Regions from separate parts of the Photobacterium angustum genome, predicted to be linked through region 2. Evidence: predicted binding sites of a transcription regulator. Region 2 holds the regulator's gene; each other region holds the start of a gene.
What was found. The regulator PurR, encoded in region 2, represses purine synthesis genes. The targets are predictions, from matches to a motif close to TNANGNAAACGTTTNCNTNA.
Positions count from the first base shown of each region.

Region 1: the regulator PurR is predicted to act here: its motif matches at 1,462-1,481, upstream of folD (bifunctional methylenetetrahydrofolate dehydrogenase/methenyltetrahydrofolate cyclohydrolase FolD).
Region 3: the regulator PurR is predicted to act here: its motif matches at 2,015-2,034, upstream of BTO08_RS09150 (NCS2 family permease).
Region 4: the regulator PurR is predicted to act here: its motif matches at 1,029-1,048, upstream of purL (phosphoribosylformylglycinamidine synthase).

Region 1 covers NZ_MSCJ01000001.1:489,971-493,188, reverse strand. The annotation lists gene tig (trigger factor) at 1-698, opposite strand, end outside; tRNA gene BTO08_RS02120 (tRNA-Arg) at 1,167-1,243, opposite strand; gene folD (bifunctional methylenetetrahydrofolate dehydrogenase/methenyltetrahydrofolate cyclohydrolase FolD) at 1,551-2,408, shown strand; gene galU (UTP--glucose-1-phosphate uridylyltransferase GalU) at 2,475-3,218, opposite strand, start outside.
Region 2 covers NZ_MSCJ01000001.1:1,031,685-1,034,902, reverse strand. The annotation lists gene BTO08_RS04435 (FecCD family ABC transporter permease) at 1-92, shown strand, start outside; gene BTO08_RS04430 (heme ABC transporter ATP-binding protein) at 89-928, shown strand; gene purR (HTH-type transcriptional repressor PurR) at 1,333-2,337, shown strand; cyclic di-GMP riboswitch class I at 2,536-2,626, shown strand; gene BTO08_RS04420 (TfoX/Sxy family DNA transformation protein) at 2,761-3,218, shown strand, end outside.
Region 3 covers NZ_MSCJ01000001.1:2,090,488-2,093,705, forward strand. The annotation lists gene gpt (xanthine phosphoribosyltransferase) at 157-615, opposite strand; gene BTO08_RS09150 (NCS2 family permease) at 685-1,974, opposite strand; gene BTO08_RS09160 (aminoacyl-histidine dipeptidase) at 3,058-3,218, shown strand, end outside.
Region 4 covers NZ_MSCJ01000001.1:2,141,630-2,144,847, reverse strand. The annotation lists gene mltF (membrane-bound lytic murein transglycosylase MltF) at 1-777, opposite strand, end outside; gene purL (phosphoribosylformylglycinamidine synthase) at 1,224-3,218, shown strand, end outside.

The DNA.
Region 1 (3,218 bases), 540 kb from region 2:
AATGCTGCAGCTTTACCTTTTAGGTTTTCAGCGTGGTATTCTTCAGGGAAAGTTACTTCTACAGTAAATTCTTCACCCGCTTTTTTACCAACAACACCTTCTTCGAAACCAGGGATCATACGACCTTGGCCCATAGCAAGTGCGAAACCTTCAGCTTTACCGCCTTCAAACTCTTCACCGTCGATAGTACCAACGAAGTCGATAGTTACACGGCTGTTTGCATCAGCTGCTGCGTCTACTTCAGTCCACGTAGCTTGTTGCTTACGTAGAGTATCAAGCATTGTATCAACGTCAGCTTCAGTTACTTCAACAACTGGCTTCTCAACAACAACTTTATCTAGACCTTGAAGTGCGATCTCAGGGAATACTTCGAAAGTCGCTTTGAATACTAGGTCTTTACCTTCAGCAACTTCTACTGGAGTAAATGTTGGCGCGCCTGCTGGATTGATTTTCTCTTTAACGATAGCTTCGATAAAGTGACGGTGCATTACTTCACCAAGGATGTCTTGACGTACTGATGCGCCAAACATTTTAGCAACCATCTTAATTGGTGCTTTACCAGGGCGGAAACCGTCGAAACGACGAGTTTTAGCAATTTTCTTTAGTTCAGCTGTTACTGCATCTTCGATGTTTGCAGCAGGAACTGTGATTGTTAGTTGGCGTTCTAGGCCTTCAGTGGTTTCAACGGTAACTTGCATTATATTTAACCTCAAAACTTACTCAGCTTTCTGAGTGATGTTGCCGAACAGCCATTTACTGACGGTGGCATCCTTTTCGTGTTACGGCTCGAAAACCATAACGCCTCAATTCTTTTACTTTATTTCTAAACTGTCAGATCTGCTCATCCAACTTAGAAATTAAAGCGCGTTATTATAACGGCACACTTAGGTGACGTCGAGATGAGATAGACTAAACTGCTATCTAGCTCTACAACTGAAACACAAGATAGGGTCTATAACGAGCATTTCAAGGGGTAAGGAGAAAATAATCATAGATCTCTGCGTTTTTTGGGTTCAAATGTTGGAAAAACAGTCGAATTAACGCAAATAGGAAGTAAAGAGAAACCATTTTTTAGATATTCAAGACTAACAAATAGAATGATTTTTTGTATTTGAAGAAATTAGAAATGTATTAAATATTGGAGATTATAAATAAAGAAGAGAGAATGGCACGCCCTGCAGGATTCGAACCTGCGACCACATCCTTAGAAGGGACGTGCTCTATCCAGCTGAGCTAAGGGCGCATCATTGTGTAACATGAAGTTACGAGGCAGGATTATACGTTGCTAATCATTAAGGTCAATACGTTTACTTTAAATTTCATGATTTAAACTGCCAACCGATTAAAGTTAAACCAATCTGTTTTAATTTCACTTTTTCCATCGCAATTATATATACGTATTCCCTTCAACGATAAATACTTAAGATTGTTATGCCCACCATTGCTATTACTGAACAAACAAAAAGCAAACGTTTGCGCTGTGGCTAAAGTTATCATTTTCTGACACAATAATAGCGTCCACATGCTTAGCCTATATAAAAAGGATTACCATGACCGCCCAAATTATTGATGGGAAATTAATATCCCAAACAGTTCGACAGGAAGTTGCCGCTAGAGTGAAAGCTCGTAAAGATGCAGGTCTTCGTGCACCCGGCTTAGCTGTTGTGCTCGTAGGTCAAGATCCTGCTTCTCAAATTTATGTCGGTAGTAAGCGAAAAGCCTGTGAAGAAGTCGGCTTTGTCTCTAAATCATTTGATCTGCCACCAACAGCCTCAGAAGAAGAATTATTACTTCTTATTGATGAATTAAATCTCGATCCGACGATTGATGGTATTTTAGTCCAGCTACCATTACCTGCCGGTATGGATAGCACGAGAATTTTAGAGCGTATTGATCCTGAAAAGGATGTTGATGGTTTCCATCCATACAATGTTGGACGCTTAAGTCAACGTATACCAAAGCTGCGTTCTTGTACCCCTAAAGGTATAATAACCCTCTTAGATCGTTACAATATTCCAGTACGAGGGAAAGAAGCGATTATTGTTGGCGCTTCTAATATTGTAGGTCGCCCAATGACACTCGAGTTATTATTAGCTGGCGCAACAACAACAACTTGTCACCGTTTTACTCAAGATCTAGAGAGCCATGTTCGACGTGCCGATATTCTTGTAGTTGCAGTAGGTAAACCTAACTTTATTCCTGGCGCTTGGATTAAAGAAGGTGCAACAGTCATTGATGTGGGTATTAACCGCTTAGATAACGGTAAATTATGTGGTGATGTTGAATTTGATATTGCCAGCCAAAAAGCAAAACACATCACCCCAGTCCCAGGTGGTGTTGGCCCAATGACAGTCGCGACATTAATAGAAAATACGATGTTAGCTTGCGAACAGTTCCACGGCGAATAATTTTAATCAAAAAAAGCGATGGAATACCATCGCTTATTCTTTTGATAACACAATTTATGACGTCGGCTATAAGCTTTTAGCAAGTTGCTTTAAATACGCTGTAAATTCTTCACCAAATTGGTTATGACGCATACCATATTCAACAAACGCTTTCATGTAACCAATTTTACTACCGCAATCATGGCTTACACCTGACATATGAAATGCATTTACTTGTTGAGACTGCATTAGCATATCAATAGCGTCGGTTAATTGAATTTCATCACCCGCACCAACAGGAGTACGAGCTAATAATGCCCAAATTTCCGCAGGAAGAATGTAACGACCTACAATAGCTAAATTAGAAGGTGCATCTTCAACTGAAGGCTTTTCCACAACTTTCGTCATCGGTGCAGATTCACCTGCATGTAATTCCACACCATTAATATCCGCAACACCGTAGTTTGACACTTCAGACATTGGAACGGGTTCAACCATCACCTGACTAACTTTAGTCTCGTTGAACATTTCCACCATCGCTGCCATATTATCGCAACGTAAATCGCTCGCAACATCATCCAAAATCACGTCAGGTAAAACAACAGCAAAAGGCGCATCACCAACAAGAGGATGTGCACATAATACTGCATGACCCAAACCTTTAGCTTGACCTTGACGTACATGCATAATGGTGACATCTGGTGGACAAATCGCTTGTACTTCTTCAAGTAACTGACGTTTCACGCGCGATTCTAATGTCGCTTCTAATTCAAATGAGGTATCAAAGTGGTTCTCAATCGAATTTTTTGAAGAATGTGTCACTAAAATAAT
Region 2 (3,218 bases):
CTCAAGAACTGCCAGTTGGGATCATCACCGCCATGTTAGGTGCGCCTTTCTTTATCTATTTATTGGTTAATCAAAAGAGTCAGATGTCATGATGTTAAGTCATTCAGAAAAGGTCGATTTTACAGTAAGTAGCGACAAAGTCTGTGTTATCCAGGCTCGCGACTTATCATTACAATTCGGTGATAAAGTCCTGCTAAATCATCTTGATATTGATATTCACGCAGGAGAAGTCACCGCATTACTTGGGCCAAATGGTGCAGGTAAAAGTACCCTGTTAAAAGTATTATGTGGTGAGATTACGCCAAAATCAGGCACGGTTTCTTTCTTTGATCAACCTCTTAATAATTGGGCTCGGGAAGAATTGGCATGTCACTTAGGTGTCCTTCCACAACATAGCGCATTATCTTTTGCCTTTACCGCTAAAGAAGTTGTCGAGCTAGGCGCAATTCCTTTGCAACTCACGTCGCTTGAGCTGAAAGATGCGACAGCATCAAGCATGCAATACGTTGACATTAACAACTTAGCTAAACGTCTATACCCCACCTTATCGGGTGGTGAAAAACAGCGTGTACACCTTGCCCGAGTTTTAACACAACTCAGTAAAGCCGGTGATAAATGTATCTTGATGTTAGATGAACCAACTTCAGCACTCGATCTCGCCCACCAGCATCACACCTTACAAATTGCCAAAAATATGGCCATGCAAGGCGCTGCTGTAATTGTAGTATTGCACGATTTAAACCTTGCAGCCCAGTACACTGATCGGATGATTTTCCTTAACGAAGGAGAAATAAAAGCCGACGGCACGCCAACACAAGTTCTTACTCCTGAAGTAATAGACACCTTATATGGTTGGCCAGTAAGTGTTCATACGCATCCAAGTGGTGATTTTCCTTACCTTTTATCAGCCAATCATTCTGTTTTTTAATGTGTTATCTGTTAATGACTAGATATACACAATAAATTGACCCTATTAGCATGACAAACATCGAGTTTTTACGGTTAATGATCAATTAATTCAATCAAGTTGAATAGAAAGATTGCACAACGCAAAACACACAGTAAAATGTGAGCGCAAGCGATTACACGTGTAATTAGTGTAAGAACAGTTTCTATCTTCTAATGCCGCATTTTACTGCGGCTTTAGTTGTTTATGATCCATGATAATTGCAACACCCTATAATTCGGTATCAAATTGAATAATTAAGTAGCTAATAACTAAAGGATCTTCATCTCTGCGAGTGAACTCGTAAGCCATAGACTACGTAATTAATCAATTTGGTATCAAAACCTTTGTCAGATCCTAATCTGACCATGATAAGAAGAATAAATATGGCAACCATTAAAGACGTTGCACGTATGGCAGGTGTATCAACTACTACAGTGTCGCACGTGATTAATAAAACACGCTTTGTTGCAGAAGCAACGCAACAAAAAGTATTGGCTGCAGTTGATGAACTTAACTACGCCCCAAGTGCAGTAGCGCGAAGCTTAAAATGTAATACAACACGTACTATCGGCATGTTAGTCACTAAATCGACTAACCCATTTTTTGCCGAAGTTGTGCATGGTGTTGAAGAATATTGTTATGGTGCAGGCTATACACTGATCCTATGTAACACCGAAGGTAACTTAGAAAAACAACGTGATTACTTACGTATGCTTTCTGAAAAGCGTGTAGATGGCCTATTGGTTATGTGCAGCGATCTTGATCAAATGCTGCTCGATTTACTTGAGCGTAAAAATGATCTTCCTATGGTTATCATGGACTGGGGCCCAGAAAGCCCACATACAGATAATATTCTAGATAACGCTGAAAACGGCGGTTACATCGCAACTAAGCACTTTATTGAAAATGGTCATAAGAAAATTGGCTGTTTATCTGGACAAGTTGACAAGTCTACTTGCCAAGAGCGCCTAAAGGGCTTCCGTAAAGCGATGGCAGAAGCAGATCTCACTGTTAATGATGATTGGCTACTTGACGGTGACTTTGAGTGTGAGTCAGCCGTTGAAGCTGCTCAGAAGTTTATCGCAATGGAAGATCGACCTACTGCTATCTTCTGCTTCAACGACATTATGGCTATGGCTCTGATCAGTACCTTTGAACAGGCAGGTCTGCGTGTTCCTGATGATATCTCAATCATTGGTTACGATAACATTGACCTTGCGCCCTACTTTGCGCCACCGCTAACAACTATCCACCAACCTAAACGTCGTTTAGGTAAAAAGGCCATCGAAATCTTGCTAGAGCGTGTAAAAGACAAAAATCATGAGCGTCAAACCTTTGAGATGACGCCTAAACTTGTTGAGAGAAAATCGGTTAAAGATCTCAACTAATAAAATTTATCTTTCTATGTTAAGGAAAAGCCGATAAGTTAACCTTGTTGGCTTTTTTTTACTTATAAAAAAACAATCATGAGTATTTATAATTATTAAGCTTATTTAAATAAGTTAAGAACAAATACCTGAACCAATATCACATTTTTGAGGGCTTAGATTTAATATTAAAAGTATTATTTAATATAACTTTATATAGTCACGAACTGGCAAATTAATTGAAAGATTAAGACGCAAAACCACCGGCCTAAAAATTATGTTAATAATTCAAGGTAGCGGGGTTACCGAAGGATTATTATTGAACCGACAATATTATGACACAAACTTAACAATATATTGACAGTATCAATGTGTAGATTAATTAATCTATTTCCTCGCTCTTAATGTTTAGGTGACACTCATATTTTTTCACCGAGTAGAAGCATGGATAAACCAATATTAAAAGATTCATTAAAATTATTTGACCATTTTGGTTCAATAAAATCACGGTCGATGTTTGGCGGTTTTGGCATTTTTTCTGGTGATACAATGTTTGCATTAGTTGTGAACGATAAACTTCACTTACGTGCAAATGCTGAAACTGAAAAGGAATTCAAACAAGCTGGCTTGGAACCTTACGTTTATAAAAAACGTGGCTTCCCTGTTGTAACCAAGCACTATGCTATACCCGATCAATGGTGGGATGAACCCACAAAGATTGTAGCTCAAGGCAGGTATTCACTGGATGCAGCAGAAAAAGACAAGCAAGAAAAGGAGAGTTGCGTACCTGACCGAATTAAAGATTTACCTAATCTACGATTATCAAATGAAAGAATGCTTAAAAAAGCAGGCATAAACACTATTGAACAACTTCTAGCAGTGGGCTCTCTTGGCGCATATAA
Region 3 (3,218 bases), 1.1 Mb from region 2:
CCAACGTAGGCGTGATAATTGTTAAGATGATATACCCAAAACGGGTTGTAGATGTCGATTTAACGCAAAAAAAAGACGCCTTTATGGCGTCTTTAAAAACAATCTTAGTTTACAGTAGCGAGTAGCACTACTCTAGACTGTAAGAGATTAAGCTACTTATTTTTTAGCGATTGGATCGACAAAAGTAACCGCCATATCCCATGGTTGTTCAATCCACGTATCTTGTGGAATATCAACAACATAATCATCAACTAAATGTTGACCAGCAGGCTTTGCGCATACTGTTACAAATTTACCACGTGGGTACAGTTCACGAATTTTTTCAGCTGTACCGCCCGTATCGACTAAATCATCAACAATAATAAAGCCTTCACCATCACCTTCTGCTTTCTTGATCACACGCATATCACGCTGGTGATCATGATCGTAGCTTGAGATACATACGGTATCTACATGACGAATACCCAGTTCACGCGCCAAAATAGCAGCAGGAACAAGACCGCCACGGCTAACAGCAATAATACCTGTCCACTGCTCAGCTGGTAGCAACTTTTCAGCTAGCTGACGGGTGTAAGTTTGCATGTTATCCCAAGTGATGATGAATTTATTACTCATAGATAAAGAACCTCTGGATCAACGATGTTAAATCGCCATAAATAGATAAAGCTTTATGAAATCTAAAACTTAAAGGAAAATTATTTTTGCTAGGAACAATGCTGAAATAACCCAAACACTGATATTTACATCACGTCCCTTACCACTCATAGCTTTAACCGCAGCATAAGTGATGAAACCAAGGCCGATACCTTCAGCGATAGAATAAGTTAAAGGCATCAACAAACAAACTACAACAACAGGTGCAGCTTCTGTTAGATCGCGCCAGTCAATTGCCACCAACCCCGACATCATTAAAATCGCGACGTAGAATAATGCGCCTGCCGTTGCGTAGGCAGGTACCATGCCAGCTAATGGAGCAAAAAATAGAGCGAGTAAGAATAATACACCAACCGTTACCGCAGTAAGACCGGTACGACCTCCGACTGCGACACCGGACACACTCTCGACAAAAGAAGTGGTATTCGATGTACCCAATAAGGCACCAACAGAGGTTGCTGTACTATCGGCAAGTAACGCGCGATTTAAGCGTGGCAACTTGCCATCCTCACCGATTAAGTTTGCTTTTGTAGCAACACCGACAAGCGTACCTGCGGTATCAAATAAATCGACAAATAAGAAAGCAAACACAATTGAAATCAGGCCAACTTCCATTGCACCCGAAAAATCTAATTGCATGAAAGTTGGTGCAATGCTTGGTGGCATTGACATAATGCCGCCATAAGTCACTTCACCAAATGCAATACTCACCCCTGTAACAATTAAGATTGCAATTAATACTGCGGCTTTAAAGCCACGGTGAACAAGCGCTATTGTTAGAAAGAAACCGAGTGCCGCCATTACAACAGGGAAACTGGTTAAATCGCCTACTTGTACTAACGTCGCAGGATTATCCACTACAATGCCTGAGCTCTGTAATGCAATGAAAGCAAGGAATAAACCAATACCTGCAGAAATCCCGGTTCGTAGCGCCAACGGTATGGAGTTAATGATCCATTCCCGTACTTTTAATAAACTTAATACAATAAAGCACAAGCCTGATAAGAAAACAGCGGCTAACGCGACTTGCCATGTATACCCCATGCCTAGCACAACGGTATAAGTAAAGAAGGCATTCAACCCCATGCCTGGTGCTTGTGCGACAGGATAGTTAGCAAAAAATCCCATCACAAAACAGCCGATCATTGCTGCTAAACAGGTCGCAACAAATACTGCACCTTTATCCATTCCCGTATTGGCTAGCATAGTAGGGTTTACAAAAATGATGTAAGCCATGGTCAGGAATGTCGTTAAGCCAGCAAGCAACTCCGTTCGCACATTCGTGCCGTGTTCCTTTAGTTTAAATAACTTCTCAAGCATGTTTCTCAGTTCCTTGGAGATTGACACGTTAGTATTAAGCAAAAGAAAACGTTTGCGTCTTCAATTCGAGCGCGATTATAAACATCAGATCTATCAATTTCCAGAAAATATCGAGTAAATGCACAAAACTAAGACTAATAAATTTAATTTTGTTTTTTTGACTTTTAAGAACAGATAATTAGCAATATAAAATCAATACATTAGCAAAAATATGCCAAATTAATATATTTCATCTATTTTATATTTATGAGATCTACAGCAATAAAACGTTTCTAAGGATCACATCACGATGTGTGCTAACTCGTTATGACGATTTAAAGGTAAAAAAAACGCCGCTTCAAAACGAAGCGGCGGCGAATGTTGCAAATAATCGATCACGATTATTTAGTATTCTCAAGTTAGGGGGTGAACAAGCTGTTCAGTTAACTAGTCAGCAACTAGATAACAAAATTCTTAGTAACCAAAGTAGTTAGGGTAAGTAAAGTTACCTGTATATACAGAGCGGTTATTCCAAAAGTGTGTAATTGAATCAAAAATTTTCATTTTAAATCACCTTATAAATAAGTAATCCAAATTAACCACATAAAAACTATGTGCTTAATCCTTGGAGGGTAAAGACCATCGTGGTCGCACTTATCTCGGTTCCATGGAGGCGATATCTCGGGTTCATCCTGAACGTGTACAGTGTTTTCTCATACCTTTATGAGACTGTCTAAATCATAACCATTACGTAATTTACTTTCAAGCATTTTTTTTAAGCTCGTCACACTTTTCACAAAAAAACATTGTTAAACAACTTTACGCGTAATTTATTTTCAATTTTGATCGGTTAAATGTGCATTTATGATCAAAAAAATAAATATAAGAAATAATAAACTCAATATATAAAAGTAAAGCACCGTTAAATACTAATTCATTATCGTATTCGTGGTTTAAGATTTTACTTTTTTCTCTACCTCCACCGTAGTCTGAATGATATGCTAAAAAAAATGCGATAGAGTAAATCGCTACTTATATATGTCATTTGGCGGCTAATAGCCTGACAAGTGCCACTGGACCAATATTCTATAAAGGTAGGCTTCCGTGTCTGAAATCAGTCAACTATCTCCTAAAGCTGTATGGCAATTTTTCGATCAAATTTGTTCGATCCCTCACCCTTCTAAATATGAAGAACAATTAGCACAATTCATTGTTGAATTTGCAAAAAAAGAAGGCTTAGACGTTTGCCGTGATGAAATCGGTAA
Region 4 (3,218 bases), 1.1 Mb from region 2:
AACGTAATCAAACTGTTCTACATGGCCGAAGTATTTTTCTTCTAGCTGTGCTAATTCACCGCTTTGTTTTATGTGACCAAAAAACTCAATTAAGAGGGCATATAAGCTGTCATTGTTACTGTCTTTTACAAACCAGCTAATTGGTTGATCTTCAGTAAGTTCAAGTGCGATTGCTAATTCAGGGTGTGTACGTTGTAGCAGCGCAACATCAACAGAGTCAGCAACGGTATAATCTAATTCGCCATTAGCCACTTTACGCAATAGATCATCGATATCGGTTTCTTTGATCGATTGCCATGTTAGGTTGGGATATTTTTTCTTGATCTCTTCTAATTGACGTTCATGGCTAGAGCTTGCCACAACAGCCAGTGAACGATCGGTATTGGCTAACTCTTCAAGATCGCGAGGGCGGCGTTTACCTTTTTTATAAACAACCACTTGGCTTGCATAATAGTATGCAGGAGCGGGGTGAAACCCTTGTAGACGTTGGGGGGTGACGGTTAACCCTGCCGCGACAATATCAACATCACCATTTTTTAAGGCTGGAAATAAGCCTGATAGGGTAAATATGGTTTGCATTTCCAGTTTTACGCCAAGCTCTTTAGCAAAGCGTTGGGCTAATTCATAATCGAGCCCTGTTGGCCCATCTGCCCCTATATAATAAGACAGCTGATTATTTAACGTACCTACACGTAATACACCGCTTTCACGAATGCGCTCTAAAGGATCAAGTGGCTTTTCTTGCCATTGGCAACCACTTAATAATAAAGCAAGCATTAATGATATGAGTACACGGTATGTGCTGGTAAGAGATTGAAGATATATCAACAAAGCTGACCTAACTTAAAAATGAGCAGTCATTTATATCAAAGTGAACGGTAGTGGAAAAGCTGAACCCTGTCGTTGGGTGTGTTAATTCACGGATTGAAACAAAAAAATAGTCTCCTTTTGTTTTATCGGTTAGTTTTTGCTCAAAAAATCGGGTTAATGTCAAAATTACTGATAAATTCAGGATGTTTGAAAAAAAAACACGCAAACGGTTGCGTCAAGTGTTACGTCACAAAAAAAAATCGCTTATACTGCGCTGGTGCGAAATCGATTATTCATCTATTGAGTTAATAAACAGGGATAAATCAGAGGTGACATTGACGTAATTACCCCAGTTTTTTGGGAATTAGGCCAATATTACTTTTCTTTAACCGCTAATCGAGAGACGTTTGCACATGGAAATTTTGCGTGGTTCACCCGCACTGTCTGAGTTTCGCGTTAATAAGCTACTTGAGCGTTGCCGCGAATTCGATCTGCCTGTGTCAGGTATTTATGCTGAGTTTATGCACTTTGCTGATGTATCTGCTGCCCTTACTGCTGATGAGCATAGCAAACTAGCGAGTCTTTTAACTTACGGTCCAACGATTGCAGAGCACGAGCCTTGTGGCACCTTGCTACTTGTTACCCCTCGTCCGGGGACAATTTCTCCTTGGTCATCAAAATCGACCGATATTGCCCGTAATTGTGGCTTAAAATCAATTAAACGCCTTGAACGTGGTACTGCATACTATATTGAATCAACTAGCGAGCTATCAGCATCACAATTAGCGCAAGTCAAAGCGTTAATCCACGATCGCATGATGGAAGTGATTGTTGGCGATTTTGAAGCCGCGGCTGCTTTATTCAAACAAGCAGAGCCAGCACCGGTGAAAAGCGTTGATATCCTTGCTGGTGGTCGCCAGGCATTAGAGCAAGCCAACCTTACGTTAGGACTTGCCTTAGCTGAAGATGAAATTGACTACTTAGTTGAGAACTTCACCAAACTAGGTCGAAATCCAAATGACATTGAGTTGATGATGTTTGCTCAGGCGAACTCAGAGCACTGTCGACATAAAATCTTTAATGCAGATTGGACTATTGATGGTGTTGATCAAGACAAGTCATTGTTCAAGATGATCAAAAATACCTATGAGCAAAACCATGAGCACGTATTGTCAGCATATAAAGACAATGCTGCAGTAATGGAAGGCTCAAAAGTAGGGCGTTTCTTCCCCGATCCAGAATCTCGTCAATATAACTACCACCATGAAGATACTCATATCTTAATGAAGGTAGAAACGCATAACCACCCAACCGCTATTTCCCCATGGCCGGGCGCATCAACAGGTTCGGGCGGTGAAATTCGTGATGAAGGTGCAACTGGTATTGGCGGTAAACCTAAAGCAGGTTTAGTGGGCTTTACTGTATCTAACCTTAAAGTTCCGGGGTTTGAACAACCTTGGGAAACTGATTTTGGTAAACCAGACCGCATTGTTACAGCGCTTGATATTATGCTTGAAGGCCCACTTGGCGGCGCGGCATTTAATAATGAATTTGGACGTCCAAACCTATTGGGTTACTTCCGTACTTACGAAGAAAAAGTGACGTCGCATGCCGGTGAAGAAGTACGTGGTTACCATAAGCCAATTATGATCGCGGGTGGTATGGGCAATATCCGTGCTGATCACGTACAGAAAAAAGAAATTCCAGTTGGCGCGAAGTTAATTGTTCTTGGCGGCCCTGCAATGAATATCGGTCTTGGCGGTGGTGCTGCTTCATCAATGGCATCCGGTCAATCGGCAGAAGATCTGGATTTTGCTTCTGTACAACGTGAAAACCCAGAAATGGAACGTCGCTGTCAGGAAGTGATTGATCGTTGTTGGCAGATGGGTGACGCTAACCCAATTGCCTTTATTCACGATGTGGGCGCGGGTGGTATTTCAAACGCTTTACCTGAGTTGGTTGATGATGGCGAGCGTGGTGGTAAATTCCAACTTCGTGATGTTCCTAACGATGAACCAGGTATGAGCCCGCTAGAGATTTGGTGTAACGAATCTCAAGAGCGTTATGTTATGGCTGTTGCACCAGAACACATGGCGGTTTTCGATACGATTTGTAAGCGTGAACGTGCGCCGTATGCCGTTGTGGGTGAAGCGACAGAAGAGCGTCATTTAACCTTAGAAGATAGCCATTTCGACGATACGCCAATTGATATGCCAATGGATATTCTATTGGGCAAAGCGCCGAAAATGCACCGTGATGTGAAGTCACAAAAAGTAGAAGGCCAAGCGATTGACCGCAGTGGTATTGACTTAGTTGAAGCGACGCAGCGTATTCTTCGTCTGCCAGCTGTGGCTGAAAAAACCTTCCTTATTACAATTGGCGATCGCACAGTTACCGGCTTGGTTGCA